2 linked regions of the Youhaiella tibetensis genome follow. The protein of the gene in region 1 interacts with the protein of each later gene in a pairwise test. Links are inferred from orthologs where the notes say so. Each region holds a gene or a part of one and is shown in the gene's direction. Other genes may lie near its edges.

Region 1 (15,379 bases):
AAGTTGGCGCCCCCGTGTCCGGCCTGAATATCTTCAGGCCTTGGGTCGCGGCGGAAGTTCTCACCACGTTCCTCGCCGCCCGACAGGGTTTTGATTTCGCTGCTGGCGTTGATGTCACCCTGCAGGGCGAAGTCTCGCGGAACAAGCTTCGGGCATTCGAGACGCTGGCAGACCAGTTCGCGTTTTTCGACGAGATACCCGACGACCAGCAGATCGCCTATCTTCTGAGTACCGCCAAGGGCATTCAGAAGACCCCCGACGCGCTCAAGGCAATCGTCGCCAACTGGGCCGCGGGCAAACCTGAAGAAATCGCCCACAATGTCGCGGACGATTTGGGGACGGGCGGAAGCACGGATGACATACTGCTCCATCGCCGTAACGCTCGCTGGCTTGAGGAGCTGAAGACTCTGCTCGGCGAGCCCGGCGACACCTTGGTCGTGGTCGGCGCCGCCCATCTCGCAGGGGACGGCAGCCTGTTGGACCTCCTGGAGGCAGAAGGTCTCACCATCGAGCGCGTGCAATAGAATTATGCGAAACGGCCGCGCACGTGGCGCGACCGTTAGCGTCAGGAATGGTCCGGATCAAACGTCCGACAGTTTCGTCCACTTGCCGTCGTTCTTGCTCGACTGCACCGCGGCAGTAATGAACTCCATGCCTTCCACGCCATCGGCCAGGCTCGGCAGAATACCAGCATAGGCCTTGCCATTGCCGCGGATCACCTCGGCGAACTGGCTGTAAAGCGTGGCAAACGCCTCGAGATAGCCCTCCGGGTGGCCGCCAGGGATGCGGACGTTCATGGCCGGCGCCACGTTCCCCGCGATCGAGCCGCCGCGCGTCAGCAACTGCCGGGGCTTGCCGAACTCGGCGTACCACATCTCGTTAGGGTTGGCCTGCACCCACTCGATACTACCCTTCTCCCCATAGACGCGCAGCTTGAGACCGTTCTCGTGTCCCACGGCCACCTGGCTCGCCCACAGCATGCCGCGGGCGCCGCCCTGGAAGCGCAGCAGGATCTGCACGTTGTCGTCGAGCTTGCGACCTTTGACGAAGCTCGTGAGGTCGGCAGAAAGCGCATCGAGCTTAAGTCCGGTCACGAAGCGGGCGAGGTTGTAGGCATGGGTGCCGATGTCGCCGATTGCTCCGCCGGCGCCCGAGCGCTTGGGGTCCGTGCGCCAATCCGCCTGCTTGGAGGATACTGCCTCCGTCAGCCAGTCCTGCGGGTACTCGACCTGGACGATACGGATCTTGCCGAGGGCACCCGACTTCACCAACTCACGCGCCTGCCGCACCAGCGGATAGCCCGTGTAGTTGTGGGTCAGGAGGAACTTCGCACCCTTCTTGGGCTTGATTGTCGCCAGTGCCCGCGCGTCTTCCAGAGTCGAGGTCAGCGGCTTGTCGCAGATCACATGGATGCCCGCTTCGAGGAAGGTCTTGGCCGGGCCGAAATGCATGTGATTGGGCGTGACGATCGAGACGGCCTGGATGCCGTCCTTACGAGCAGCCTCCTTGGCGGCCATCTCTTCGTAGCTCGTATAGATGCGGTCTTCGGCCAGGCGCAGGTTCTTGCCCGATTCAATCGCCACATCAGGGCGCGATGACAAGGCACCCGCCACCAGTTCGTAGTCATCGTCCAGGCGGGCGGCAATGCGGTGAACGTAGCCGATAAAGGCTCCCGTCCCGCCCCCAACCATACCCAGACGAATGCGTGGTTCGCCGTTCTCTGCCATGTTTCCCTCCTAAAGGCCCAACAGCTTGCGGTTGGCCGCCCTGTCGGTGCCGGCGCCCGCAAAGTCGTCGAAGGCCTTTTCTGTCACATTGATGATATGTGCGGCAATGAACGGTGCGCCCTCGGCGGCACCCTGCTCGGGGCTCTTGATGGCGCATTCCCATTCGAGCACCGCCCAGCCGGCAAAGTCGTACTGGGAGAGCTTTGAGAACACCGCTCCGAAATCGACCTGGCCATCGCCCAGCGAACGGAAGCGCCCTGCCCGGTTGACCCAGCTTTGGAAGCCGCCATAGACGCCCTGCCGGCCGGTCGGATTGAACTCGGCATCCTTGACGTGGAACATCTTGATCCGCTCGTGGTAGATGTCGATGTAGTCCAGGTAGTTGAGCTGCTGCAGCACGAAGTGGCTGGGATCGTAAAGCAGATTGGCGCGCGGATGGTTGTTCACGCGCTCAAGGAACATCTCGTAAGTAACGCCGTCGTGCAGATCCTCGCTCGGATGGATTTCATAGCAGACATCCACTCCCACTTCATCGAACGCATTGAGAATTGGCGTCCAGCGGCGCGCCAGTTCATCGAACGCCTCTTCGACCAGCCCTGCCGGGCGCTGTGGAAACGGATAGAGATATGGCCAGGCCAGCGCGCCCGAGAAAGTGGCGTGCTCGGTCAGACCAAGGTTCTGCGAGGCTTTTGCGGCGTGCAGCAGCGTTTGCACCGCCCATTCCTGGCGCGCCTTGGGGTTATTGTGCACCGAGGCCGGAGCGAAGCCGTCGAACAGCGTATCGTAAGCAGGATGGACCGCTACGAGCTGGCCCTGCAGGTGCGTTGAGAGTTCGGTGATCTTGAGGCCATGCTTTTCGACGGTCCCGCGAATCTCGTCGGCATACGCCTTCGAATTGGCCGCCTTCTCGACATCGATGAAGCTCGATACCCAGGTCGGTATCTGCACGCCCTTGTAACCCAGTTCCGCTGCCCAGCCGCAAATCGCGTCGAGCGAATTGAACGGCGCAGCATCGCCGGCGAATTGCGCCAGGAATATCCCCGGCCCCTTGATCGTCCGCATCCTAATCCTCCCTCGTGGCACGTACATCAAGGCTTCGGCCAAGTGTACGCGTGCCTATCAATGAGAACAGCCGGCGGTGATTTCCGCCAGCCGATTGTTGTTGTTCCGGCAATTTTCGCGCCCCCTTAGGGGAATTCGTCATGCCTTGAGCAGAAGCCTGGCTTCGTCCGGCCCGAGCGCCGCGGGACGCTCGCAATAGGTCGAAAGCGTCACCACTTTCCCTGTCTCGCCAGCCTCGAGGATCGAAAGCATCACGTCCACGGCATGGAGGGCCACGTCTAGCCCGCAGCGTGCCTGCTTGCCGGTTTCGATGGTAGCCATCATGTCGGCCAGCCCGGCGGCGCGATAGTTGGCGAAAGTCGGACCGTTCGGGCGCTCCCAATTGGGCTTTCCGAGCGGATGATCCCAGGGCGCCACCGTTTCCTTGACACCTTCCTTGTCCGCAATGATGAGATCGCCCGAGAAGAAGTTCGGGTCAGGCACGTAGAGCGAGCCTTCGGTGCCGTAGAGCTCAATATTGTGGTGGCCGTGGCTGAATACGTCCCAGCTCGCGCCCAACGTGATGATCGCGCCGTTGTGGAACTCCAGCACGGCATGAATGGTCGTGGGCGTACCAACCTTGATCCTGGTCCCACGCAAGGGCGAATCCGGGGTGGTGATCGTGCGCTCGGCATTTGCCGAACCTGTAAAGGCCGTAACGCGCTTGATCGGGCCAACGAGGCTGATGAGGTCGGTGATGTAGTACGGCCCCAGGTCGAGGATCGGGCCGCCGCCGGGCTGGAAGAAGAAATCCGGGTTCGGATGCCAATGTTCCATGCCCCGGCTCAGCACGTGCGTGGTGCCCGAAGCGATGCGCCCCACCTTGCCGCTGTCAATGATCTGGCGTGCCTGCTGATGGACGCCCCCCAGGAACGTATCGGGAGCAGAACCCACCTTGAGGCCCCGTTCGTCGGCCAGCTTCTTGAGCTGCTTGCCATCCTCGACGGAGAGGACGAAAGGTTTCTCCGAATAGGCGTGCTTACCCGCCGAAACGATATTCTTGGAAACCGAGTAGTGCGCCGCCGGAACCGTCAGGTTCACGATGACGTCGATTTCGCTGTTCTTGAGGAGTTCGTCGGGCGTCTGCGCCTGGACGTGGAAGGCATCCGCCTGGCGTTTCGCCGCCTCCGGCATGATGTCGGCGATGGCCCGGACGTCGAGGTTACGGAAGAGCGGCGCCAGCTTGAGATAGGCCGTCGAGATATTGCCGGCACCCATGATGCCGACGCCATATACCTTGCTCATCGGATCACGCCCACTTGCTGGCGGTTGCGATCGAGCGCGACGCGAAACGCTCGATATCGGAAGGATTATCGTGCTCGGCCACGAAATACTGCGCGGCCGTACGCGCCTTCACTTCCTTGATGAGGTTGTCCCAGCCGAGCGTGCCGAAGCCAACGTCCGCCCAGCCATCTTCATTGGCGTTCTCGCCTGCCGGCGCGATATCCTTGACGTGAACGGCGGTGATGCGCTTGCCGTACTTGTCGAACCAGGCGATAGGATCGGCCTTGCCGCGCACGATCCAGGCGACATCGGCCTCCCACTCCAGATTGGGGGCAGTCTCCAAAATCAGGTCGATGGGCAGGTGGCCGTTGGTGGTAGCGACGAACTCGAAGTCGTGGTTGTGCCAGCCGAATCCGTAACCTTCCCTGTTGAACACCTCGCCCAGCTTGCCGAGCGTCTCGGCCAACTCGATCCACTTGGAATCGTCTGCGCTACGATCTTGGGGCGCCAGGTAGGGGCAGAATATCTTCTTGACGCCGAGCTTCTCGGCAATCCTGAGCGCGTTGGACGTATCCTTGAGCTGGTCGAGTCCGAAATGGCCCGTCGGATGGGCCAGGCCATGCGCTTTCAGGCTCGCCGCGAGGCCGTCGACATCGGCGTAAAGACCGCCAAAACCTTCAACCTGCGTGTAGCCAAGGCGCTTGACCATGGCGAGGTTGTTCTCCAGCGGCGGGAAGTTGCGCGCACTGTAAAGCTGGAACGAGAAGTCCTTCATAACTGCCTCTTTGCGAAAGAACCGCGTGACCGGAGGGGAATGCACGCGGAGGTAACCTCAGGGGACGAGCGTCGTCATCTCGCACGGGCAGAAGAAACGCTCGTATGGTAAGAAGCGGCGGCCGCCGGTCGGCGCCTGTCGCGTGGGGGGCAAGCACAGACGCCCGCGGCGGCGGAGCGCCTGTGCCCTTGCCCCCAAACTAGATGCGTTCGCCGCTCTCGGCGTCGAACAGCGACCCGCGGGCGGGATCGAAGCCGATCGTCACCTTCTGTCCGGAGTGCAGCTCGACCTCCGCGGCGGCCCTGAACGTCACCGACTGGCCGCCGAGCTTCGTCCAGGCGATCGTGTCCGCGCCCATCGGCTCAACCAGCTCGATATCGACTTCCGTGCTGAACGGCAGAGCCCGGGCGGCCTCCCCGACGGTTACATGCTCAGGACGGATGCCCAGAACAGCCTTGCCCGTCCTCACAGTGCCATCTTCCCAGCCGTAGCCGCTGAGAGAAATCTTGGTGCCGCCGGTCTCGAAGGTGCCGTCGCTATCGACCTGACCGTTGAGGAAGTTCATCGACGGGCTGCCGATGAACCCGGCAACGAAAAGATTGACGGGCTTATTGTAGATCGCGTGCGGCGTATCGAACTGCTGGATGATGCCGTTGCGCATGATGGCGATGCGATCAGCCAGCGTCATGGCCTCGATCTGATCGTGCGTCACATAGATCATCGTGTTCTTCAGGCGCTGATGAAGGCGCTTGATCTCGACGCGCAGGTCCGAACGCAACTTCGCGTCCAGGTTCGAAAGTGGTTCGTCAAAGAGGAACACATCCACATCGCGTACCAGTGCACGCCCGATGGCGACGCGCTGACGCTGTCCGCCCGAAAGTTCGACGGGACGGCGCTTGAGGAGCGGCTGGATCTGCAGGATTTCCGAAGCGTGCTTCACGCGCGCCTCGATCTCCTCCTTCTTCACCCCGGCCACCCGCAGGCCGAAGGAGAGGTTCTTCTCCACGCTCATCTGCGGATAGAGCGCGTAGGACTGGAACACCATGCCGATGCCCCGGTCCTTGGGCTCGTCCCACGTGACGTTCTTGCCCGAGATGAAAATCTGGCCGTCCGAGATGTCGAGCAGACCGGCGATGCAGTTGAGCAGGGTCGACTTGCCGCAACCGGAGGGTCCGAGCAGCACGATGAACTCGCCTCGCCCGACTTCGAGGTTCAGCTTGTTCAGCACCGTGACGGCACCGTAGCTGAGCGACAGATCCTTGATATCTACACTGGTAGCCAATTGTCAGCCTTTCACGGCGCCGGCAGCGATACCGCGGACGAACCACTTGCCGGAAACGAAGTAAACGATCAGCGGAACAGCGCCCGTAAGCACGGTGGCCGCCATGTTGGTGCTGTATTCGACCGTGCCGGTCGAGGTGCGCACGATGTTGTTGAGCTGGACCGTCATCGGCATGTTCTCGCGCCCGGCAAAGACCAGCCCGAAGATGAAGTCGTTCCAGATGCCCGTGACCTGGAGGATCACCGCCACGATCGCGATCGGCACGGACATGGGCAGCATTACTGAAAAGAAGATGCGCCAGAACCCTGCCCCATCCACGCGCGCCGCCTTGAACAGTTCCACCGGCAGCGACGCGAAGAAGTTGCGGAACAGCAGCGTCAGGATCGGCATGCCGAAGATGGTGTGGACGATCACGATGCCGGGCAAGGTCCCGAAGAGGCCCACGCGGCTCAGCCCGAAGATGATCGGATAGACCAGCACCTGGAACGGCACGAAGGCGCCAAAGACCAGGATGGCGAACATGAACTCGGCGCCGCGGAAGCGCCAGAAGCTCAGCGCGTAGCCGTTGATCATCGCGATGACGATCGAGATGGGCACCGAGAGCACCGTGATCTTGACTGAATTGAAGAACCCGGGCGCCAGACCGGTACAGGCCACGCCCGTACAGGCCGAACTCCAAGCCTTCACCCAGTAGTCGAAGGTCGGCTGGGTCGGCAGCGCAAAGATGTTGCCGCCCCGGATCTCGTTCATCGACTTCATGGACGTCATGATCATGACGATCAGAGGGACGAGGAAGAAGAGCGCGGCGATGAGAAGAAAGGCGTAGATGCCGACGCGCGCTGCGGTAACCTGCTTGGGCCTGGGCCCCGAGGGCTCGATGCCAGCCTGCATTGCCAAGGAACTCATACGGTCCTCCCACGGCGCGAAACGCGCCAACGGTAGATCGCCTGGATAATGATCAGCGCGGCAATCGGGAGCAGCATGCAGGTCGCTGCCGCCATGCCGTGACCGACATTGCGAGAATTGATGTTGTCGATGACGTAGGTCGCCGGCATCTGGGTTGAGATGCCCGGGCCGCCGCCGGTCATGGCGATGACGATATCGAAGGTGCGCACGACATTGACGACGAGCAGCACCAGGGCCGTGGCCACCGCCCCGCGCATCATCGGAACGACGATGCTCAGGTAGGTGCGCCAGGTGGGGATGCCGTCGATGCGCGCCGCCTTCCAGATTTCCTCATCCACGCCGCGCAGGCCGGAGAGCAGGATCGCCATGGTCACACCCACCCCGTTCCAAACGCTGGCGACGACCATGCCGAGCAGCGCGGTATTGGAACTTGCCAGGGGCGCGAAGGTGAAGTCGGTGTAGCCGAGGCTGCGAACGAAGGCCTGGAAGCCCCAGTTCGGATCGAGCATGAGCTGCCAGACCAGACCGGTGATCACCGCCGAGAGCGCGAACGGGTAGAGAAATACCGTTCGGAACGCGTCTTCCCCGCGGACACGCTGGTCGATGGCCACCGCCAGCGCAAATCCCAGGCTCAGGCAAAGGGCGATATGGCCGAAGCCATAGAACCAGATGTTGATGACCGATTGCTGCCAGCGGGGCGTCGCCCACAGGATTTCATACTGACGCCAGCCAACGAAGTTGAAGCTGGGAAAGAGCTTGGAGTTGGTGAAAGAGAGCACCACCGTAAAGATGATGCCGACGACGAAGACGCCAATCGCCACGATCATCATGGGCAATGTCCCGATGATGGCCGAAAGCTTGCCGGCTAGTCGCCGGCGACCGGCTCTCGCTTTGAGCTGACGCTGTGTGAGCGCCTGCTCGGTCGCAACAGTCGTGGTCACGCGCTGATCCCCGCATGCAAAGACACAAGAAGAACGGCGGTCCGGATTACTCCGAACCGCCGCAACAAATCACTCGGCGTTCTTGAGCAGTTCGACGAACTGCGCCTGAGCGGCTTCCGGAGTGGTGTTTGCGTTGTAGATCAGGTCCGAGAAGATGGCGTTCTGGGCCGTAGCGAAGGCCTCGTTGCGCCACACGTTCTGGTCGGGAACAACGGCACCCGGCTGCTTGAGCACGTCGATCGCCTTCTTCATGCAATCGTTGGCCAGCGACAGGTCGACGTCGTCACGGATCGGGGCGGAACCCTTGGCCGTGTTGAACTTCGCCTGCACCTGCGGGTTGACCATCATCGAGGCCAGCGAGAGCTGGGCGCGCTCGACATCCGGGTCGCTCTGCTTGAAGAACACGAAGATGTCGCCGCCAATGCGGACGTTCTTGGCCTCAGGCAGCAGCGGCCCGAGCAGGCAGGCATAGTCCACGCCCGGCTTCTGGCCGGCAACCTGGAATTCGCCCTGGGCCCAGTCGCCCATGACCTGGAGAGCGGCTTCGCCCGAGATCACTAGCGAAGTGGTATCGGACCAGCTGCGGTTCGGCGAACCCGGGTCGGCATAGGTACCCAGGGTCTTGAGGTCGGTGAAGGCCTTGAGCACTTCCGGGCCACCGGCGAGATCGAGATCCTTGTCCTTCCAGATCTTCTCGACCTTCTCGGCACCGAGCTGGGCGAGGATGAGCTGGTTGGCCGCAAGGCTGACCTGCCAGCCGCCGCCGTCGCCACCGATGGCGAAAGGAATGACCCCGGCTTCCTTCAGCTTGGGAAGGTCGGCGGTGTATTCGTCCCAGGTCGAGGGAACTTCGAGGCCGGCCTTCTTGAAGGCGGCAACGGAGGCCCAGGCCCAGTTGTTCATGTGGATGTTGACCGGAACGCACCACCACTTGCCGTCGATCTTGCACGGAGCAACGGTCTCGGCAGGACGGATGAACTTGTCCCAACCTTCCTTCTCGGCAAGCGGCGTCAGATCGAGCAGCAGGCCGGCGGAAATGAGTTCTTCGTACTGACGGCCCGGGTTGAACTGGGCTGCGTCCGGCGGGTCTCCACCGAGGGCGCGCTGCATGATGGCGGCGCGAGCGGTTTCACCCAGGGCAATGGCGTTATCGACCCATTTGTCGCCGGTTTTGTCGAACTCGTTCGCAAAGACCGAAACGGCCGCCTGCTCGCCACCCGACGTCCACCAGTGGATGACTTCAACGTCCGCCGCCTGCGCGATCGAGACATTGCCCAGCACCGCGGCGGCCAGCAAGGCCACCGCCGAAATATTCTTCATAGTGTTTCCTCCCAACGGTCCTTGGAGCAAAACGCTCCACGACGACGGCCGCTGAAAACCTTCCTCAAGGCTCTCCAGCCGACCGAATGTAATCGATTGCAAGGCGCATCCTCTACCGCCTTGTGCAATCGATTGCACTACACTCAGACACTTCTTGCGCGGCTGTCAAGATCGTTTTAGACAAGTCCCATTCGCAATGGCGACGGGAGGAGCCGTTGGCCCCTCAGAAGCCACCCAAAAGCCCAACAATTCAAGATGTTGCACGCAAGGCCGGAGTTTCCGCGGCAACCGTGAGCCGCGCCCTCAGCGCGCCGGAAAAGGTCTCTGGCGACACGCGGGCCAAGGTTTCCGAGGCTGTCGAGGCGACGGGCTACACCATCAACCAGGCGGCCCGCTCGCTGCGCATGCGCGAGGCACGGACGATCCTGGTTGCGATCCCCAACATGGGCAACCCGTTCTACTCGACCATCATGGATGCGGTAGTCGGGGAGGCTGCCGAGCGCGGCTATGGCGTTCTCGTCGCCAATCGCCTGGGCAACGACCCGACCCAATGGCTGCGAGACTATTTTTCGTCCAACCGCGCCGATGGCCTCCTGCTTTTCGACGCCTCGCTCGAACTCGGCCACCTGCCCGAGCCGCCGCGGCAGCGTGGCGCCCTGCCCCTGGTACTCTCGTGCGACGAGATCATCGACGGCGGCTTCAACCTGGTGACCACCGACAATCGCGCCGCCGCAGAACGAGCCACCCGTCACCTGATCGAACTGGGGCACACCCGAATCGGTCAGATCGGCGGCAGGCAGGTCCATCAGTTCCCAAACGAGCGTACGCTCGGCTTCCAGGATGCGATGCGCAAGGCAGGCCTGACGACCCGGCCTGACTGGTATTTTCCGGGCGACCACACCATGGCCTGCGGTATCAGAGCGGCCGACAGCTACCTGGCGCTCGAGGATCGCCCCACGGCGCTGTTCTGCGCCAACGACGAATCCATGATCGGCTTTCTCTCGCGCAGCCGGGCCCATGGCATCGAGTGCCCGCGCGATATCTCCCTGATCGGGTTCGACGACATCAGCATTGCCGAAAATTACTGGCCACCGCTGACCACCATGCGCCAACCGCGCCACGAGTTGGGACGCGTCGCCACTGCGACGCTGCTCGACATCCTGGATGGCACGACCCGGCCCAATCAGGGCCTGCATGTGATCCTGCCGTCCCAGCTGATCATCCGGGGCAGCACCGCCGCCTGCTCTTCACACCGGAAAGCCGTCGGGCAGTAACTTTGTCTTTTGCCCAGGCAACGCTTGCGCTAAACGGGGTCGCGCCAGTGTGGTCCCGTAGCTCAGCTGGATAGAGCAGCAGCCTTCTAAGCTGTTGGTCGCAGGTTCGAGTCCTGCCGGGATCGCCAACCCTCCCTCTTCACCACGACGACAGACCGCCGAGCAAAGGATTTTGCCCGCCGGCTTGGTAACAGCTATGAGAAGTAAAACAGCAGCGAAACGCCAAGTATAACAAACTGACGCGGAGCACAGAGGTGGGCAAGCCGGTACGCGAGACTCAAAAATCCGGCTTGCAACCACCATCGATTGCTTCGCGATCTTCCGGCTTTTACAAACGCAGAACTACTGCCAGCCGCGAACGCCATACGGCAACTCCAGACACATGACCGTATGCATCGCTTTGTATCTGAGCAGGCTTAAAAAAGTGCTGCTGAGAAGCAAACAGAAGGTAAATGGGCGCGAAAACGGCCAAGATCAGGCCGCCGCGCCGAAGTGAAGCGAATGTGATGGCTGCTGGAACGCGGTGCAGCTAGGAGGCGCGACGCAGGCGCTTGGCGCTCACGATCTCGCCGCGGCAGCGGTTGTAATCGATGAGGTACACCCACTTGCCCTTGGTGGCGCGAACCTGGATGTGCCGATCGATTGGTGCGTTGAGGAAGATGTTGGTGAACCCCTCGGCGGCAACCCGCTGGCGAACCTGGTAGTCGGTGAGGCACAGGACCGGTGCGATCGGCCTTCCGAAACCCATGAACATGCCAAAATTATTGGCCTGGGCCGAAGTGGAACTGGCGGCGATCGCCAGCATGAAGAACGCTGCTGCAGTCAGGCTGTGAAGTTTCATGGCCTTCTTCCCCTCCTGGGCGCTTGATTGAAGACCCGCCACGGCGCCAAAGCAATAGGCGCCGGCCCGGATTTCTCCGGGCCGGGTTCCAGCAATAAAGATCGCGGCGGGATCTTAGTTGCCGAAATCGAACTGGAAGCCGAAGCCACCGCCAAAAGCCGGACGGATTGGTTGCACGCGGTCGACATAGCCCGTGCAGCGGTTGACGCGCATGGAATAGAGCCAGCGGCCATAGACACCGTTCACCTCGACCCGGTCACGACCGACATCGCGGCGGATGCGGACATTGTCGAAACCGTAGGAAGCAATGCCGCGCCGGATCTGGCGGTCGTTGAGGCAGAACCGCCCCGGGCGATGGTCGGGAACGATCACCCGCCCCTGGGGACCGAAAGTCTGGTTGCCGTTCCGGCCGCCGTCATTGCCCAGGTCGAGCTGGAAGGTCATGGCCGGACCGTTTCCGCCACCGGGGCCGTGACCGGCCGCCTGTGCCGGCAGCGCCGTCAGCGCACTGGCCCCGAGCGCCAGCGCCACGACGGCAGCACGGCTGGTGTTCTTGACTATGTTCAGGATCGGGGCCATTTGCTCTCTCCACTCACTTGGAAATTCACTGCGCCTCTTCGGCGTTGTGATCACCCTAGAGAGCTCGCGTTGAACGGAACCGGAATTGTCTGTTCATCTGCCGTTCAGCCAAGGCCTGCGCTGAACAAACTGTGGCCGGAAGCCACGGCGCGCCTGAGTTATGATAGGCGCTAAGATGTCCTGATTCGCGGGCGCCACATGCGCCCACCCCCGAAAGGTACATATGTCGCAAACTGACGATCTTTTCGGCGATACTCCGCCACCGGCTCCCGCTCCCGCCTCTCCTGCGCCCGCGGCTCAACAGCCCGCGCGCCCTGCCTCCGCGCCCGCGACGGGCAGCTACTCGGCGGCTGATATCGAGGTCCTGGAAGGACTTGAGCCCGTTCGGCGGCGCCCCGGCATGTATATCGGCGGCACAGATTCCAACGCCCTGCATCACCTCTTCGCCGAAGTGATCGACAACTGCATGGACGAGGCGATCGCCGGTCACGCCACCCGCATCGAAGTCGAGTTCGACGCCGAAGGCTTCGTGACCGTCATCGACAACGGCCGCGGCATTCCGGTCGAAGCGCACCCGAAATTCCCCAACCGCTCGACCCTCGAGATCATCATGACCACCCTCCACGCGGGTGGTAAGTTCGATTCCAAGGCCTACGAAACCTCCGGCGGCCTCCACGGCGTCGGCGTCTCGGTGGTCAACGCCCTCTCGGACGCGCTCATTATCGAAACGGTGCGCGACCAGCAGCTTTACCGCCAGTCCTTCTCTCGCGGGACGCCGACGAGCGGCGTCGAGAACGTCGGCCGCATAAACAACCGCCGCGGCACCTCGGTGCGCTTCCACCCGGACCCGGAAATCTTCGGCGGCCGCGCGCAGCTTTCCGCCCAGCGCCTCTTCAAGATGACGCGCGCCAAGGCCTATCTCTTCGGCGGCGTCGAGCTGCGCTGGTCCTGCGACGAGGCCCATGCAGCCGAGGACGTGCCGACCAAGGCGACGTTCCATTATCCGGGCGGCCTGCGCGACTTCATGGCTTCGCGCATCGAGGGCGAAACCCGCATCGTCGATGACATCTTCTCGGGGCAGGCCGGCAAACCGGGCAGCCACGGCGCCTGCGAATGGGCAATCGCCTGGTCGCTGGGCGACGGCTTCGTCTCGTCCTACTGCAACACGGTTCCCACCCCCGATGGCGGCACCCACGAGACCGGCCTGCGCACCGCGCTGCTGCGCGGCCTCAAGAGCTATGCCGAACTCACCAACAACAAGCGCGCCGCGATACTGACGTCCGAGGACGTGCTGGCCCATTGCAGCGCCATGCTGTCGGTCTTCGTCCGGGAGCCCGAATTCGTCGGGCAGACCAAGGACAAGCTGGCCTCCGGCGAAGCGACCCGCATCGTCGACAACGCGCTGCGCGACGCCTTCGACCATTGGCTGGCCGCCTCCCCGAACCAGGCGAGCAAGCTGCTCGACTGGGCGGTCGACCGCGCCGAGGAGCGGCTGCGCCGCCGCAAGGAAAAGGAAGTCGAGCGCGCCAGCGCCACCCGCAAGCTTCGCCTGCCGGGCAAGCTCGCCGACTGCACGCAGACCGCCGCCCAGGGCGCCGAACTCTTCATCGTGGAAGGCGACAGCGCCGGCGGCTCGGCCAAGCAGGCCCGCAGCCGCGCCAGCCAAGCCGTGCTGCCCCTGCGCGGCAAGATCCTCAATGTCGCCGGCGCCAGCCGCGACAAGCTCGCCGCCAACCAGCTGATCGCCGACATGATCCAGGCGCTCGGCTGCGGCACGCGCGATCGCTACCGCGAGGACGACCTGCGTTACGACAAGATCATCATCATGACCGACGCCGACGTCGACGGCGCCCACATCGCGTCGCTCCTGATCACTTTCTTCTTCCAGGAGATGCCGCAGCTCATCGACCACGGCCACCTTTACCTGGCCGTGCCTCCGCTCTACCGCATCACCCAGGGCGCCAAGACGCTTTACGCAAGAGACGACCTGCATAAGGAAGAATTGATCGCCAGTGAATTCACCGGCAGAGGCAAGATCGAAATCACCCGGTTCAAGGGCCTGGGCGAAATGCCGTTCGCGCATCTACGCGAAACAACCATGAACCCGGTTACTCGGACTTTATTGCAGGTCAAGGTCCTGCAAGATCGCGATGACACCCGATCTTCAGTGGATCGGCTCATGGGCAACAAGCCCGAGAGCAGGTTCGATTTCATTCAGGCCAATGCCGCTTTCGTTACCGATCTCGATATCTAGCGAGTGCAATCGGAAGCATTAAGGTTCCGCCTTGGAATCCCGTTGACTCGCAAGGTCTTTGCGTTATGGTCCCCGCCGTCGAGGACCACTCCGTCGGCCTGCGGTTCTGCTCCCTGCCGACATCCTTCCAACTTCTGAGTGGACGATTAGAGATTTGACGCAAGACTTTTCCGGGCTTGGCCTTAGCAGCAAGGTGACGGACGCTGTTGCCGCTGCCGGATATACCAAGCCCACCGACATCCAGGCGCAGGCCATCCCCCATGTCCTTGAAAAGAAGGACCTGATTGGCATTGCCCAAACCGGAACCGGCAAGACGGCATCGTTCGTCCTGCCCATGCTCACGCTTCTCGAAAGCGGCAGGGCACGCGCGCGCATGCCGCGAACCCTGATCCTTGAACCGACGCGCGAACTCGCAGCGCAGGTGCACGAGAATTTCGAGAAGTACGGCAAGAACCACCGGCTCTCCGTCGCCCTCCTCATCGGCGGCGTTTCCTTCGAAGAGCAGAACAAGAAGCTCGACCGCGGCGCCGATGTGCTGATCGCGACACCCGGCCGCCTGCTCGACCAGTTCGATCGCGGCCGCGTGCTGCTTACGGGCGTGGACATCCTCGTCATCGACGAAGCTGACCGCATGCTCGACATGGGTTTCATCCCCGATATCGAACGCATCATCTCGCTGCTGCCGCCGCGCCGCCAGACGCTGTTCTTCTCGGCCACGATGCCGCCGGAGATCCAGAAGCTGACTGCCCGCTTCCTGCGCGATCCGGTCAAGGTCGAAGTGGCTCGCCAGAACTCGACCGCCGAGACCATCGACCAGCGCCTGGTCAAGACCGGCAACAAGCCCGAAGACAAGCGCGAGACGCTGCGCCAGCAACTGCGCGCGGCCGAGAATCTCACCAACGCGATTATCTTCTCGAACCGCAAGCGCGACGTGGCGACTCTCGCCCGCTCGCTCCAGCGGCACGGCTTCTCGGTTGGCGCGCTGCATGGCGACATGGACCAGAAGAGCCGCATGGAAACGCTCGACCAGTTCAAGTCAAACAAGCTGACGCTGCTGGTTGCTTCGGACGTCGCCGCTCGCGGCCTCGACATTCCGGCGGTAAGCCACGTCTTCAACTTCGATGCGCCCACGCACGCCGAGGACTATGTCCACCG
Region 2 (15,204 bases), 1.2 Mb from region 1 along the record:
AGGTCGACCTTCGGGTGGACTGGTCGGAGGCTCCGATTGCCGAGCTGGAAGCGCTGCTTCACCGGGCAACCGCCGGCTCCTATGCCGAGTTCTTCGCCACGCTGCCCCGGCGCGCGCGGTAGCGGCGCGACCCGGGTTTCAGAAACAGAGGAGACGCCAATGACCATCAAGATCGTGTGGGGGATACTCTTCGGTGTCGTGATCGGCACGGCCTTCGGAGCCCTGTTCGGCAACACGGGAATCGGGGTCGCGATCTGCATCGCGGCGGGAACCTTGGCGGCCGGGGGCTTGCACTACCTCGAAACGAGGCGATCCCGGGACAAGCACTGAAAGGCCCGAAAATGCTGAACGCGCCGAGCGGCGCGTCCAGGTGAGTTGCGACAAAGTCTGGGACGCTATGCGGGGACGTTGGCCGTGCCGCGCCGGTCCTGGATGGCCTTGTAGACGGTGCCACCGATGGCCAGGGCCCAGATCGCGAGCGTCACGATGCCGATGCCCGCTGCGATGGGCCTGCTGAAGAGACCGAGCAGGTCGCCACCGGAAATGGTCATGGAGGTGATGAAGTTCTGCTCGACCAGCGGCCCGAGCACCATGCCCAGGATGATCGGGGCGATGGCGAAGCGGTGCTTTTCGAGGATGAACGCCATGACGCCGAGGATGACCATCACGATGACGCCGAACATGGTGTTGTTGATCGAGAACGAGCCCACGATGCAGAAGAGCAGGATCGCGGCGTTGAGCAGGGCTCGCGGTACCTCGAAGATCCAGCGCGAGGACCGGGCGGCGATGTAGCCGAGCGGCAGCATCAGGATGTTGGCGATGACGAAGACGAACATCACGGCGTAGAAGTTCTGCGCGTTGACGGTGAGCAGCTGGGGACCCGGCTCCATGCCCTTCATGACGAGTACGCCGACGGCAATCGCGGTGACCGCGTCGCCCGGAATGCCGAAGACCATGGCCGGAATCCACGAGGCGCTGAGCGCCGCGTTGTTGGTGGCGCCAGCCTCGACCAATCCCTCGGGGTGGCCGGTGCCGAACTTCTCGGGGGTCTTGGAAGTCCGCTTGGCCAGCGAATAGGTGATCCAGGCCGCCAGGTCCCCACCGACGCCGGGGAGCGCCCCGAGAAGGCTGCCGATGATGGAGCCGCGAACCTGGTTCTTGCGATACTGCCAGATGACCTTGAGCACGCCCTTGAAGGGGTTGTTGACGTTGGCCTGGGGCGTGCCGAGGCGGAAGTTGCGCCCGGTGCGCATGACTTCGGCCAGGGCGAACATGCCGATCATCGCCGGGATGAAGCTGATGCCGCCCGCCAGCTCGACCGAACCGAAGGTGAAGCGGGCGGCCCCGAGCAGCGGATCGCGGCCGACCTGGGAGAGGAAGAGGCCGATCAGGAGCGAAAGCGCACCCTTGGCGACGCCGCCCGAGGAGATGAGCGCGGCGCAGCTGAGGCCGAGCGCAGCGAGCCAGAAGTATTCGAAGCTGGAGAAACCGAGCGCGAACTTGGCCAGCGCCGGGGCCGAAATCAGCAGGACGATGAAGCCGAAGAGCCCGCCGAGCGTCGAACCGATGACGCCGATGCCGATGGCAAGGCCCGCCTGGCCTTTCTGCGCCATGCGATAGGAATCCTCGACATAGGCCGCCGAGGCAGGCGTGCCCGGAATGCGCAGCAGCGTGCCGGGAAGGTCACCGGCAGTGATCGCCATCGCCGTACTGGCGATGATGGCGGCAACGGCGGGGATGGGCTGCATGTAGAAGGTCAGCGGCACCAGCAGCGCGGTCGCCATGGTTGCCGTCAAACCCGGCAAGGCGCCCACGAAGAGGCCGAAGATCGCCGAAGCGAGGATGACGATGAGGGTTTCGAAATTGAAGACGAGGGCAAGGCCCTGAGCAATGGCGTCCATGATCTACCCCAGGAGTCCGTGCGGCAGCGGAACCCGCAGGCCGTAGAAGAAAAGTGCGTAGACCGCGACGGTCACGATCGGGCTGAAGATGACGGCGCTTTTCCAACCGCCGCCGCCGAGGACGACAAGGAAGGCCGTGAGAACGGCGCCCGTGATGAGGAAACCGAGATGGGGCATGATCAGGATGGTCGCCACGATGGCGGCCAACAGGCCCGGAATGAAGGGGATGCGCGACCAGAAATCGGCGCGGACAGGCGCTGTTTCTGCCGCCACCTCGCCTTCCTCGGGCACGAGGCTGAGATCATCGCCAGCCTTGGCGAACCAGCCCTGCAGGGCCAGGACCAGCCCGAAGAGCGCCATGGCGCCTCCGGTGATGCTGGGGAACAGGCCAGGTCCAACCGGCATTCCAGGCATCGGGCGAAAACCGAGAGCCTGGATCAGGATGAACGACCCTGCGGCCGTAAAGACCACTCCCAACCAAAAATCTCCGACATTGTTCGGCTTCACGATTTCCTCCTCCTAGAAGCGCAGGTTCCGGGACTTGCGCCCCGGAACCCAAGATTTGCGCCTGAGCTTACTTGCCTGCCAGGCCGGCGCTGGTGATGGCCTGCTGGAAGGCCTCGCCGCGGGTCTTGAGGTAATCCTCGAAGTCAGCGCCACCTGCCCAGACGACGCCGTAGTTGCGGCCGTCCATGAAGGTCTTGAATTCGGCGCTGTTGACGATTTCTTCGAGCGCGGCCGAAATCTTCTTGGTCACGTCTTCCGGCAGGCCCTTGGGGGCGCCGACACCACGCCAGCCGGCGATGGCGAAGTCGATGCCCAGGGCTTCCTTGACGGGGCGAACGTCCGGCTGCTTGGGGTTGGCTTCGTTGCCGAGGTAAGCGAGCGGACGGATTTCACCGGCATCGACAAGCGGCTGGGCTTCGGGGAACTGCGAGACGGCAACGTCGATCGCACCGGAGGCCAGAAGCTGCAGGGACGGGGTCGCGCCGTCGGTCGGAACCCAGAACGCCTGGTCGGCGGGAGCGCCGAGCTGCTGGACGAGGCTCACCCACGACAGGTGATTGAGGCCGCCGAAATTGGCACCGCTGGCCTTGATGCTGTTGGGCGCCTTCTTGATGGCGTCAGCCAGTTCCTCGATGGTCTTGTAGGGCGAATCCGCCTTGACGAAGACAGCCGAGGGATCGGCGTTGTAGAGACCGAGCAGCGTGAAATCCTGGTAGGTCATGTCGGCCGAGCCGACGGCCTTATACATCGACAGTTCGGTGGTGATGATGCCCAGGGTGTAGCCATCAGGCGTTGCCGCCTTGATTTCCTCGTGCCCGACGACACCGCCACCGCCCGTGCGATTGACCACGTTGATCGGCTGACCGAGCTTTTCCTCGAGCATGGTCGCGATGATGCGGCCGGTGGCATCGGTGCCGCCGCCGGCGGACCACGGCACGATCAGGGTGATCGGGCGATCGGGATATTCCGCCAGCGCGCCGCCGGTAGCCAAAGCCAGTGTCAGGGCCGCCAAGGCAGCCCGCTTGATGAACTTCATGAGAGTTCCTCCCTGTTGAACCGGCCCGAATGTCCGGTCGTGAACGATTGTGGCACGCCACTGTTGGTGATCTTGTACCGCATTCCGGAATTATCATCTGAATTCAGGAATGACAATGCGTTTCGGAATCGCCCTCGTGCCGCGCTTTTGCAGCGGTGTTGACTTTCCGCGAAAGGAATCGCTAGAAGATAGTCGGGAGGCAATTCCACATTGTGGGATTTGAATGCCTCTCGCCGAAGCCGGGACGATTTCTCCGGCGCGGCAAGAGCTTTTTCGGGGCATGAGGGAGGCAGCGGAGCTGCGCGCCCGCCCCTTGTTGGAGGAACGAGATGCCCAATCCCATAGCCCAGTCCGTGCGCGACACGCTCACGGGCATCCTGCCGCCCCTGTCGATGCCGTTCGACGAGCAGGGCAACCTGGTCAAGGGCGCCCTGCGTCCGCAGGTCGACTTCATGGTGGAGTCCGGTGTGCGCGGCGTGGTGGTGGGCGGTTCCACCGGCGAAGGCCACACCCTCTCGACCGAGGAATTCGTCACCGCCATGAAGGAGGCCTACGAGGCCACCGAGAACCGCGTTCCCTTCGTTGCCGGCCTTATCGTGAACTCGACCCGCGAGGCCATCGACCGCGTCAAGGCGCTGGGCGACATGAAGATCGCCGCGCTCCAGGTCACCCCGGTGCACTACCTCTTCAAGCCCGGCCTGGAAGCCACGATCGAGCATTTCCGCGCGATCTGGGAAGAAACCCGCACGCCCATCCTCATCTACAACGTCATTCCCTGGAACTACCTGAGCGTGGACGCCATGCTGGCGATCATGGACGCCGTTCCCGGCGTGGTTGGCATGAAGCAGAGCTCGGGCGACCTCAAGTCGGTGTCCGACCTGATGCTGCGCGCCAAGCCCGAGAACCTGGTGCTCAGCGGCATCGACGCCCTGCTCTACTCCGCCTTCTCGATCGGCGCCCATGGCGCGATCAGCGCGCTCACCTGCGCGGTGCCCGGCGTGACCGTAAAGCTCTTCAACGCCGTGCAGCGCGGCGACCACGCAACGGCCCGCGACATTCACTTCAAGCTCAATGCCCTGTGGAATGCGATGCGGCACGACAACCTGCCCGCCTGCGTCAAATACGTTCAGCACAAGCAGGGCCTCCAGTTCTTCCACCCGCGCGCGCCGATGGAGCGCGTGACCGAAGAGCAGAAGGTTCTCATGGATGCCGCGCTCGGCCCCGTGCTCGAACTCGTTGACGTACGCGGTCGCTCTGCGGCCTGATGCGCCAGGCGGCTGCGGCATTGCTGCGGCCGCCTTTTCGGGAGGACGAATTGACCAAGCTTATCAATGACCCGCGCAACTACGTGGACGAGATGCTCGACGGCCTGTGTCTGGCCCATCCGGGGCTCGTGCGTGTAGGCGATGACCGGCGCGCCATAGCGCGTAACGCACCGGCCAAGGCCGGCAAGGTCGGCGTGGTTTCCGGAGGCGGATCGGGGCATCTGCCGCTGTTCACGGGTTATGTCGGGGAGGGTCTGCTCGACGCCTGCGCCATCGGCAACGTGTTCGAAGGACCAACCATCAATGCCTGCCAGGACGCGATTGCCGCGGCCAACGGCGGAGCGGGCGTGCTGTGCCTGTTCGGAAACTACGGCGGCGACCGGATGAATTTCGAGATGGCGTGCGAATTTGCCGACCTCGAGGGCATCGAGACGCGGACGGTCCTGGGCAATGACGACATTGCCAGCGCCTCCTACGAGGAGCGCGCCAAGCGCCGGGGCGTCGCCGGGCTGATTTTCGCCTACAAGGCCGCCTGCGCCATGGCGGCGCGTGGGGCCGACCTCGCGGGCGTTGCCGACATTGCCCAGCGCACCGTGGATCGCACGCGCACCGTAGGGGTTGCGGTTTCGCCGTGCCTGATCCCCGGCGCTGCCGCGCCCAGCTTCACGCTGGGCGAAAACGAGATCGAAATGGGCATGGGCATTCACGGCGAACCCGGTATCTGGCGCAAGCAGATGCAGCCGGCCGATGCCCTGGTTGACGAAATGACGGACATGCTTCTCAAGGAACGTCCGCAAGGGGCGACGCGCGTGGCCGTGCTGGTGAACAGCCTCGGCTCCACCCCCTTCGAAGAACTCTTCATTCTCTACCGGCGCCTCGCCACCCGCCTCGGGGAGGCAGGGCTCGAGATCGCGCAGCGGCTGGTCGGCCCTTACGTCACGTCCATGGAAATGGGCGGCGCGTCCATCAGCCTGTGCTTCCTCGACGACGAGATCGAGGGCCTGCTCTCGGCGCCCGCCGATTGCCCGTTCTGGAAGGTGAACTGAGCCATGGGCCTGACCGTAACGGATCTGCGCAATGCGCTCACGCGCCTGCAGGGCGCAATGGGCGAGCTGGAGCATACGCTCAACGCGGCGGACGCCAAGCTTGGCGACGGCGATACCGGCACGATGCTCGCGCGACTGGTGGACGCGCTGGCCGCGGTCGATCTTGCAAGCGAAACCGATCTCGGCGCCGCTTTCCTGGCGCTTGCCAAAAGCGGCGCCTCCTCTACGGGATCGAGCCTTGGCACGCTCGTCGTGACCGGCCTGATGACGGCGGGCAAGGCGACCAAGGGCAGGACCGAGCTTCCCTGGCAGGAGCTGGGCGCGGTTATCATCGCCATCCGCGACGCGGCGATGGCGCGCGGCAAGGCCGCGCTCGGCGACAAGACCGTCATCGACAGCCTCACCTACCTGGCGCGCGCCATCGAAGGGAGCAGCGAGGCCGGAGAGGTGGCGGAACAGGCGCAGGCCGCCCTCGCGCAGGCCCTCGACGACTTCCGTGACCGCCCCTGCGGCATGGGACGGGCACGCATGTTCGCACAAAAGAGCATCAGCCTGGATGACCCGGGCATGCTGGCCATGGCCCGGCTGACCGGCGCCATGACGGGCGATGCGTGAAAGGGGTGCGACTTGAGGCAGGTTGGAGTTTCGGCTATGCGGTCCAAACGCGGGTGCACCGCCCAGCGGCCGCAGGTTGGGGCCGGTATCGAGGGTTTCTAGATGACTGAGCAGAACGGTCTTTCGGTCAAGGCGAAGCCGACCGCCCGAAGCGCGGGCTCGGGCGATGAAAGCCTCAAGTCGCTCAACAAGGTCGTCCGCATCCTCGAGTGCTTCTCGACGAGCCATCGCACCCTCTCGCTTGCCGATATCTGCGCCCGGACCGGATACCCCCGGTCGACCACGCACCGGCTGCTCGCCGCCATGCGGGAAGTCGGGTTCGTCGAACAGGACCGGGAACGCGACCATTACCGGCTGGGCCTGCGGCTCTTCGAGTTCGGCAACATCGTCCTGGCCAATCTCGAACTTCACCGCGAGGGGCGCGCCATCGTCGACGCCCTCAACCGACTGACCGGTCACGCGGTGCACCTGGCGGTGTTCGACGGGTTGAGCGCGGTGGTCATCCAGCGCACCGAATCCCATGCCGACGGCAGCGTGCCGGCTACGATGGTCGAGAATTCCCCGGCCTATTGCACGAGCGTGGGCAAGGCCATTCTCGCCTACCAGCCCCTGGAAGTGCTCGAGCGCGTCGTGGACGCGGGGCTCAAGCGCTACACCGAAACCACGATAACCGACCGGGCCAGCCTCGAACGCGAACTGGCGACGACGCGCGAACGGGGATTTGCCATCGACGAGGGCGAGCACCAGCCGGGACTGCGCTGCGTCGGCGCGCCGATCCGCAACCAGTCCGGAGCCGTGTTCGCCGCAATCAGCGTCAGCAGCCCCGCCTGGCAACTTCCGCTGAGCGAGATCGACGAGCTCAACAAGGTGGTGATCTACCACGCCAACCTGATTTCCCAGCGCCTGGGCTATGTTCGCTAGTCCAACCATCCGGCTCCTCCGCCGAGCGGCCGAAGGGGCGGCAAGCCGCCCCGGGCCCTGATCAGACGGGACCGGTCGAGCCGACCGGCCACACGTCGCGGAGCTTTTCGCCCGAGAGAATGCGCTGGCGCGCAACAGCCTCGCCCTGCCCGTTCCTGTCAGCGGCATCGGCGATGACGCCCACCAGTTCGTGCGGGATGACGACCACGCCGGTGACGTCGGCAAAGATCACGTCTCCCGGACGCACGCGCACGCCGCCGATATCGAGTTCGATCTGCGCCCTGGCGGGCTCCATGCGCCCGGAGACGCCCACCGGGCTCATGCCCTTGGCGAAGAGAGGGTAGTCGAGCTTGCGGACCTCGGCGAGATCGCGAACGGTGCCGTTGACGATGGTGGCGACAGCGCCCCTGGTCTTGGCGCCCGTGGACATCAGCTCACCGGTACCCGAGCCTTCGGCGCAGGAGGAATCCACCATCAGGATGCCGCCGGGAACCACCGCATCGATGGCGCCGTGGTAGACGTCCTGGGGCTGGCCCTTGCGAGTGCTGGGTTCGTAGAGGACCGTCGAGACGGGCCCGCAGACAACCTGACCGGGCTTGAGAACGCCGAACGGGGTGATCCCGGCGAGGTAGCCGTAGGTGTAGTCGTCGAGCACATCGTGGATGTCGCCGGAATACCACTGCGACAGGCGCTTGATCGCGGCCCAGTCCACGTTGTTGTAGTCGTAGTCACTCATTTGGTTGGTCCGTTCTGCTGGTTCTTGGCAGCGCTTATCGCCTGCTGGAGATAGGCGGTGCTGTTGTCGATGTGCTCGCGCATGGCACTCTGGCTGCCGGCGGCGTTTCCTGCCTTGATGAGGGCGAAGATGTGCTCGTGCTCGGCCACGCCTTCGCGCATGGTCTTGCTCGGAACGCGGCTGGTGACGCGGATGACGTCGGTGATCAGCGCGTAGAGATTGCCGTAGACGGTAGAGAGAATTTCGTTGCCTAACGCCTGGACGAGGGCCTTGTGGAAGGCCGCGTCGCCGGTAGCGTAGTCGGTGAAGTCCTGGCGTTCGGCCGCGTCGCGCATGCTTTCGAGGGCCTTGGCGATGTCGCCGTCCAGCACCCCCTCGCCCGCGGCGAGCCGCCCGACGACTTCGAGCTCGAACATGCGCCGCACATCCATGAGCTGGACGAGGTAGTCGGCATCGCGGGCGAAGAGCGCGCGCACCGTCTCTGCGAGCGAGCCGAGGAACTGCCCGACATCGTCGCGCACTACCTCAGCCCGCTCGCCATGGCGCCGCCGCACCAGACCCTTGGTCTCAAGGATCTGCAACCCTTCGCGCACCGAGCGCGTGCTGATGTTGTATTGCCGGCCGATCTCGGCTTCGGATGGGAGACGATCTCCCACCTTGAGCTCGCCGGAAAGAATCCGCGCCTCGAATGCCGCAACCACGGCAGCATGAAGCTTGCCTCGATCCGGGAACGGCGCGGGTTCGCTCACCATGCGGTAAACCCGCCATCCACGACCACGTTCGAGCCGGTCATGTAGGAAGACGCGTCCGAGCCGAGGAACTGGATCACCCCGTTATACTCGGAGACCTGGGCCTGTCGGCCCATCGGCACGCGCTCGAGGAACGCATCGATGAATTCCTTGTCGAAGCTGCCGGTCTTGACGCCGCCGAACGAGATCAGGTTGCAGCGCACGTTCTTGGGCGCCCAATAGGTTGCCACGTAGCGGGTGAGGTTGAGCAGGCCGGACTTGGAGGCGGCGTAGGAAACCGCCTTGAAGAACGGCACGCCATCGCGCTTCTCGCGGTAGGCATAGAGCGCCTGGTTGGGCGAGACGAGCCCGTAGATGGAGCCGACATTGATGATGCTGCCGCGCCCTTCGGCAGCCATGCGCGCACCCACGACCTGGGAGCACAGCATCACGCCGGTCAGGTTCACGTCGATGATCTCATCCCAGTACTTCTGGGGATAGGTCTCGAAGGGACCGTTCTGCTCGGCCGCGCCGTTGGGCTTGGAGTCGATGCCGGCATTGTTGACCAGGATGTGCGGCACGCCCCATTCGGCGCAGAGCGCTTCGGTCGCCGCCTCGAGCGCTTCCTTGTCGGTCACGCTGGCGACGTAGACGCGGATGTTGTCGAGATGATCGGGAAACAATTCGGCCAGCGCTTCCTGCTCGATCGGGCGACGGCTGAACACCGCCACTTTCGCACCGGCATCGGCCAGGGACGCAACGAACGACCGCCCCAACTGGCCAAGTCCTCCCGTAACGATCGCGACCTTGCCCTCAACGCTAAACAAGTTGGCCATAACTGCCCCTTCTGACTCATGACATATGTCATATGTCCTAAGTGGATTTCGCGAGTCAAGCGGCCATGCGCGAGCGGAATGGCTGAGGCGCGCAATCGGCCCTTCTCCCGCCCCGCGATTGGCCCCAGATTTCAGCGTGTTAGGAGACATTCACAAATGACCAATCCGCTGATGGAAAAGCTGCGCTCGGCGCTCAATGTCCTCGAGGGTGCACGTGAGGCCACCGCTGCGGCCCGCCAGCATCGCCGGCCGAGCCAGGCCACCCTGGCCAAGCTGGGCCTGGACGAATCCGCCAGGTAAGGGCGGGCATCAAGGTTGAACGAGGCCGTTGCCTAGCGGCCTGTTTTACGTAATGTTTTCGTCATTCCCGGCGACTAGCGGCAGGGTCAGCGCACCTCGGAGCCGGAGCAGGTTATGGCGATTACTCTCGTGGATTTTCCGGCCCAAACGATCGTGGGCCTCCCGGTCGACGCTCGATTCGAGCAGCTGTCGCAATTCGTTCCGCGGGCATGGCGCCAATTGTTCGCCGCCGTCGAAGGCGAAGTGCAGTTCGTCGAGGTCAGCCTGCCGCCACGCGAGGGGCAGTTTCGCGAAATCGTCGGCTTTCTAGCCGACGGCTCGACACCCCTGCCCCCGGGCACGGTCCAGTTGGCCTTGCCCGCCGGCCGCTTCCTGACCCAGACCCATGTGGGCCCGCTCGAGGGCATCGCCGGGGCGTTCGGCGAGCTCTATGCCCATGCCGAGGCGAACGGCCTTGCGGCGAACGATCTCAAGCTCGATTTCGGCTATGACCCGGCGTTGTCCGCAGCGCCGCACCAGCTCTTCCTGGGCATCTCGACCCCCGAGATGGATGCATTCCTCGAAAGCCTATCCAGCCCCGTTCACAACGAAATCGGGGCGATTTTCATCCCGGTCAGCGACATTGCCGCGGCTCGCGACTGGTATTGCGCCCTCCTGGGCCGTGAGCCGACCGGCGATATCCTTTTCGGCCACCTCTGGGTGGTTCCGATGCGGGCGGGGAGCGGGCTGGTGCTCGACAGCAAGGATTTCGGCGGCCCCCATGACGGCAAGCCGGCCTTTCACTTCAACAGCCGCGACCTGCCAGCGGCCCATGCGAAATGCGCGGCGTTGGGCGTCGATGCGCTCGGCCCGATCGTGGACGGGATGTTCTTCACCTTCAAAGACCCGGACGGCAACCTGCTGATGGTGGCGGACGTTCCCCCGAGCCAGCACAGCCTCTAGCGCCCGCTAGTCCTTCTTGCTGATCCAGCGGCTGCGGTGGACGTTCTTGGGGTTGTGGACGACCCCCTCGAGCGAGCGCGACACCAGGTTCTGGATCGAGAACCAGTAGATGGGGATCGCCGCCGTGTCGGCGACCGCCAGTTCCTCGGCGCTGCGAAGCAGATCGGCGCGCTTGCTCAGATTCCGCTCATTTGCGGCAGACGCGAGCAGCGCCTCGTAGTCGGGGTTGGAGTAGCCGCCGAAGTTGTAGTCGGAGTGCTTCGACATGATATCGAGCACGTCCGAGGGGTCGGAGATATCGAGCAGCCAACTGGCGCGGCCGACGTCGAAATTGCCCGTCCGCAGGGCGTTGAAGTGATCTTCGACGCTGGCGCTCACCAGTTCGGTGCGCACGCCGATGGCGTCCCACATGGCGGCGACGGCCATGGCGATGCGCTGATGGCTGTCATCGCTCACCGTGCTGTAGCGGAGCTGGACGGTGAGGGGATGAGCGGACGTATAGCCATATTTGGCGAGGGCCGCGGTGGCCCAGACCCGGCGCTGATCCATCGGCCAGCCGGCCCAGTCGGGCTCGAAGGGCGGCAAGGCCGGGTAGCCGGCGGTGCCTTCGGGAACCCAGCCATAGGCCGAGAGTTCGGGCGTATCGAGGCCGAAGGGATCGATGCGGTCGCGGTCGATGGCCATCGACAGGGCCCGGCGGATCTCGGGTTTGTCGAAGGGCGGCTTGTCCTGGTTGAGGACGAAATAATAGACCCCGAGGAACGGCTCCACCCGGCTCTCATCGGGCACGTGAGCCTGGACCCAGGCATTGGCCTCGCGCGGCAGGGCGATGACGAGATCGATATCGCCCTTCTCGAACATCTCAAGGCCTCGCGATAGGTCGGTGAAGGAGTGGTAGTAGACCTCGTCGGCGGCGACGTTGGCGCGGTCGTAATAGGTGGTCGACCTGAGGGAATGAATGACCCCGCCGGGCTGCTTCTCCTGGATGGTGAAAGGGCCGTTGCAGACGACGTTCTCGGGCGTGAGCCAGGCTTCGCCGAGCCGCTCGAACCGGGCGGTGGGGACCGGGTAGGCCGAGTAATGCGTCAGGGCCTCGAGGAAATAAGGGGTGGGGCTATCGAGCTGGAGCACCAGGGTATGCTCGTCGGGCGCCGAAACGCCGAGCTGGGACATATCCGCGATGGTTCCCTGCGCGAGGGCGGCGGCGTTGCGGATCTGGAACTGCAGGCTGGCATATTCGACAGCATTGGAAGGATCGAAAAGCCAGCGGAACGCAGTGACGAAATCCTGCGCCACCACCGGCGTGTGGTCGGACCACATGGCATCCGGGCGCAGGCGGAAAGTATAGGTGAGCCCATCGTCCGAAACCGTCCAGGACTGCGCCTGGCCGGGTATGGCCCGGCCCGCCGCGTCTTCGGTCACGAGACCTTCCAGGCAGTCGCCGATGGCAACGACATCCCAACCCTCGAAGGCCTTGGGGAACACGGTGATGGCTTCGGCGAAGGTCGCCACGTTCAGGGTCATGGCTGCGGCCGGCCCCATGGTGAGGCCGGCCGCGCTAAAGGCGATGATAAAGGGGGCGACGCGCTTCAACGGGGACCATCGTGCTGAGGGCAGGTACGCGCCGATATTTGTCGAGATTTCAGTGGTTGTGAAGCGCCCCGGCCTACACAGCCGCGTTAGCAGGCAGCTTGAGCCCGTAATTGCCCCAATAGGCCAGGACCAGCACTGCAAAGAGCACAACGCCCGGCGGCAGGTGGGCATATTCGCCGTGGCGGATGAGCGTGGCAAAGACGGCGAAGCACTCGAGGAAACCCAGGAGGAAGCCGAACGGGCGCGTTGCAGGAAAGAGCAGCAGCAGGCCCACCGCCAGGCAGACCACCGCATTGACCAGGTGCCACCAGGAGGGGAAGCCCCAATTAACGAAAGAAGCGCGCATGGGCTCCGGCCCGATTGCGCTCATGATGCCATCGCCGATGAAGAAAGCCACCAGCAGCCAGGTCAGCCAGGTCGCCCAGCCGATACCGAGAACCATTTGTCGTCTCCGAATTCTTGTCGGGGGCACATAGGCAGGGCCAATCGGCAGGCGCCCCGTTGTTCCTGACGGGTTGGGCACAATTTTTCTCGTCTATGCTCGGCGGGCATTGATCCCAATGTCGCCCGACTACTACGGTGCCTTCGCACCGCCCTCTGGAAGGACATCGATGTTCGAGCAGGTCGACCGTCGCTGGTTGCTGGCACGACTGACGGCCCTGGCCTGCGCCGGCGCGCTCCCGGCGGGGAGCGGCCTGGCTGCGGCCGGCAATGCCGACCCGGTGATCCTGGAGGTCAGCGGCCGGGTCGCGAACTCGCGGTTCTTCACACGCTCGGACCTGATGGCACTGGGCGTGACCACAATCGAGACCAGCACGAGCTGGACGACGGGCGTTCATCGCTTCGAGGGCGTGCTGGCGCGCGCGGTGCTGGCGGAAATGGGGCCCGTCGGCTCAACCTCGGTCGTGGCGCGGGCGCTCAACGACTATACGGCGAGCATCCCGATTTCCGACTTCGAGAACTATGACGTGATCTTTGCCTGGAGCATGGATGGCGTTCCCCTCACCCGCCGCGACAAGGGCCCGCTCTGGATAATCTATCCGCGCGACGCCGTCCCCGAGCTGGCCGATGAACGGCTCGAGCATCGCTGGGTGTGGCAGATGAACCGGCTGTTGCTGCCGTGAGGCTGCCGGGCGGTCGCACGGTCGAAGTCGTTGGCGTGGCGCTGGCCGTATCGGCCTTCGCCGTGCTGCTGGTGTTTGCACTGCTGCGCCTGGTCGAGGTCGAGCGCGACACCCATGCGGGCTCCAAGGAGGGCGTGGTCTGGGCGGTGGGCCAGGCCCAGTACGAAATCCAGCGCCTGCTCAACGCCACCAATCCACTGAACGCCCCCTCGGGCGAAGAGGTGAGCCTGCGTTTCGACGTGGCGCTCAGCCGCCTGCAACTGCTCGAGGAAGGGGCGTTCGGCGAGCGGATCGCCGAGATCGGCGGTTCGAGCGTCATCGAGCGGGCGAAGGCAAGTCTCCTGAGCATGGAGCCGCTGATCCTGAGCTCGGGCAACGAGGTGGACCGCTACAACCGGCGGCTCGCCAGGATCATGCCGCAGCACGTGGTTTCGCTCGGGTCGGTCGGCAACGAACTGATGATCAAGAGCAGCGTCGAGGAAGGCGACCGGCGGGCCCGCTACAGCCAGACGCTGGGCGAAGTCATCATCGCCGTCCTCGGGATCACGCTGACCGGCAGCTTCCTGGTGTTCCGGCTGATCGGCAGCCTGCGCCAGGCGGACCGCGCGGAGGCGACGCTGCGGCGGGAAAAGAACTTCCTGTCGCTGCTGCTCGAATCGAGCGGGGAAGGCATCTGCGCCTTCGACGGACAGTGCAACTGCACGCACTGGAACGAGGGCATGACCAAGATGTTCGGCGTCGAGGCGGCGGACATACTAGGCAAGCCTCTGCTGCGTGAGGGATTTTCGCCGGACGGGGCGCTGACGGCCGAGCTGCTCGCCGCAACGCTCGAAGGCGGCACGACCTACCTTCCCGCCCAGCTTTCCGAGAGCGGGGCCTATCTCGAGCACACGATCTGCCCGATCCAGCTCAAGGGGAACACGATCGGCGGGATCATCATCGTCCGGGACGTGACGCAGCGCTACGAGGCGCTGCGCGAGCGGCAGCTGCGCGAGGTCTATCGCGACTTCATCTCGATGGTGTCCCACCAGTTCCGCACGCCGCTGGCCATCATCGATTCCACGGTCCAGCGCATCATGCGCCGCCATGCGCAGATGGACCGCGAGGAGTTGCTGGGGCGCGCCGGGACCATCCGGCAGGCGGTGACGGGCCTGGCGCAACTGATGGACAGCACGCTCAGCGCCGCGCGGCTGGACTCGGGCGAGATGGCGCTGTCGCTGCACGAAGTGGACCTGGCCGGGTTGCTCGAACAGGTGCGGACCCGCTTTGCGGTAGTGGAGCCGGCGCGCGACATCCAGCTCGATGCATCCGGGCTCGGCGCGACCGTGACGTGCGACGCGCTGCTGCTCGACCAGGTGATCACGAACCTGGTGGGGAACGCGCTCAAGTATTCGCCGGCCGACGAGCCCGTTACTGTTACCGCCGCGGAGGCGGACGGCTGGGTGACGATCAGCGTCGCGGACCGGGGCGTCGGGATACCGGTCGAGGACCGGGACCGGCTTTTCGAGCGCTTCTTCCGCGCCAGCAACACCACGACTTTTCCGGGAACGGGCGTAGGCCTTTACGTGTCGCGCCAGATCGCGCGCCTGCACGGTGGCGATATCGCCGTTTCCGACGGACCGGATGGGGGCACGGTCTTTACGCTTCGCCTTCC

What was found.
Region 2: the proteins of parE (region 1) and FNA67_RS05905 interact in binary tests that used the Escherichia coli proteins (3 or more experiments, as listed by UniProt). The link is inferred for Youhaiella tibetensis from one-to-one orthologs.

Annotation. Positions count from the first base shown.
Region 1 is NZ_CP041690.1:2,435,150-2,450,528, forward strand. The notes cover bases 11,726-14,708. They hold parE (DNA topoisomerase IV subunit B), read left to right. Parts: upstream 11,726-12,193; coding sequence 12,194-14,224; downstream 14,225-14,708. Other genes in these bases: FNA67_RS11830 (hypothetical protein), read right to left, coding at 11,726-11,970; FNA67_RS11840 (DEAD/DEAH box helicase), read left to right, coding at 14,379-14,708. In the rest of the region: FNA67_RS11770 (TraB/GumN family protein), read left to right, coding at 1-524; FNA67_RS11775 (Gfo/Idh/MocA family protein), read right to left, coding at 582-1,727; FNA67_RS11780 (sugar phosphate isomerase/epimerase family protein), read right to left, coding at 1,737-2,789; FNA67_RS11785 (Gfo/Idh/MocA family protein), read right to left, coding at 2,928-4,073; FNA67_RS11790 (sugar phosphate isomerase/epimerase family protein), read right to left, coding at 4,078-4,827; FNA67_RS11795 (ABC transporter ATP-binding protein), read right to left, coding at 5,027-6,109; FNA67_RS11800 (carbohydrate ABC transporter permease), read right to left, coding at 6,113-7,015; FNA67_RS11805 (carbohydrate ABC transporter permease), read right to left, coding at 7,012-7,956; FNA67_RS11810 (ABC transporter substrate-binding protein), read right to left, coding at 8,026-9,276; FNA67_RS11815 (LacI family DNA-binding transcriptional regulator), read left to right, coding at 9,399-10,550; FNA67_RS11825 (hypothetical protein), read right to left, coding at 11,080-11,391; more of FNA67_RS11830, read right to left, coding at 11,506-11,725; more of FNA67_RS11840, read left to right, coding at 14,709-15,379. UniProt on the Escherichia coli protein: Topoisomerase IV is essential for chromosome segregation; it is the principal protein responsible for decatenating newly replicated chromosomes. It relaxes supercoiled DNA.
Region 2 is NZ_CP041690.1:1,203,076-1,218,279, reverse strand. What follows is about bases 3,950-6,757. They hold FNA67_RS05905 (dihydroxyacetone kinase subunit DhaK), read left to right. Parts: upstream 3,950-4,759; coding sequence 4,760-5,755; downstream 5,756-6,757. Other genes in these bases: FNA67_RS05895 (IclR family transcriptional regulator), read left to right, coding at 6,473-6,757; FNA67_RS05900 (DAK2 domain-containing protein), read left to right, coding at 5,759-6,370; FNA67_RS05910 (dihydrodipicolinate synthase family protein), read left to right, coding at 3,950-4,709. Also shown: FNA67_RS05930 (DUF1028 domain-containing protein), read left to right, coding at 1-122; FNA67_RS21860 (hypothetical protein), read left to right, coding at 160-330; FNA67_RS05925 (tripartite tricarboxylate transporter permease), read right to left, coding at 396-1,901; FNA67_RS05920 (tripartite tricarboxylate transporter TctB family protein), read right to left, coding at 1,905-2,372; FNA67_RS05915 (tripartite tricarboxylate transporter substrate binding protein), read right to left, coding at 2,476-3,444; more of FNA67_RS05910, read left to right, coding at 3,774-3,949; more of FNA67_RS05895, read left to right, coding at 6,758-7,291; FNA67_RS05890 (RraA family protein), read right to left, coding at 7,353-8,027; FNA67_RS05885 (FadR/GntR family transcriptional regulator), read right to left, coding at 8,024-8,779; FNA67_RS05880 (SDR family oxidoreductase), read right to left, coding at 8,773-9,591; FNA67_RS21855 (hypothetical protein), read left to right, coding at 9,748-9,891; FNA67_RS22105 (VOC family protein), read left to right, coding at 10,006-10,833; FNA67_RS05870 (peptide ABC transporter substrate-binding protein), read right to left, coding at 10,840-12,426; FNA67_RS05865 (DoxX family protein), read right to left, coding at 12,500-12,868; FNA67_RS05860 (putative pterin-binding protein), read left to right, coding at 13,038-13,550; FNA67_RS05855 (sensor histidine kinase), read left to right, coding at 13,520-15,204. UniProt on the Escherichia coli protein: Dihydroxyacetone binding subunit of the dihydroxyacetone kinase, which is responsible for the phosphoenolpyruvate (PEP)-dependent phosphorylation of dihydroxyacetone via a phosphoryl group transfer from DhaL-ATP.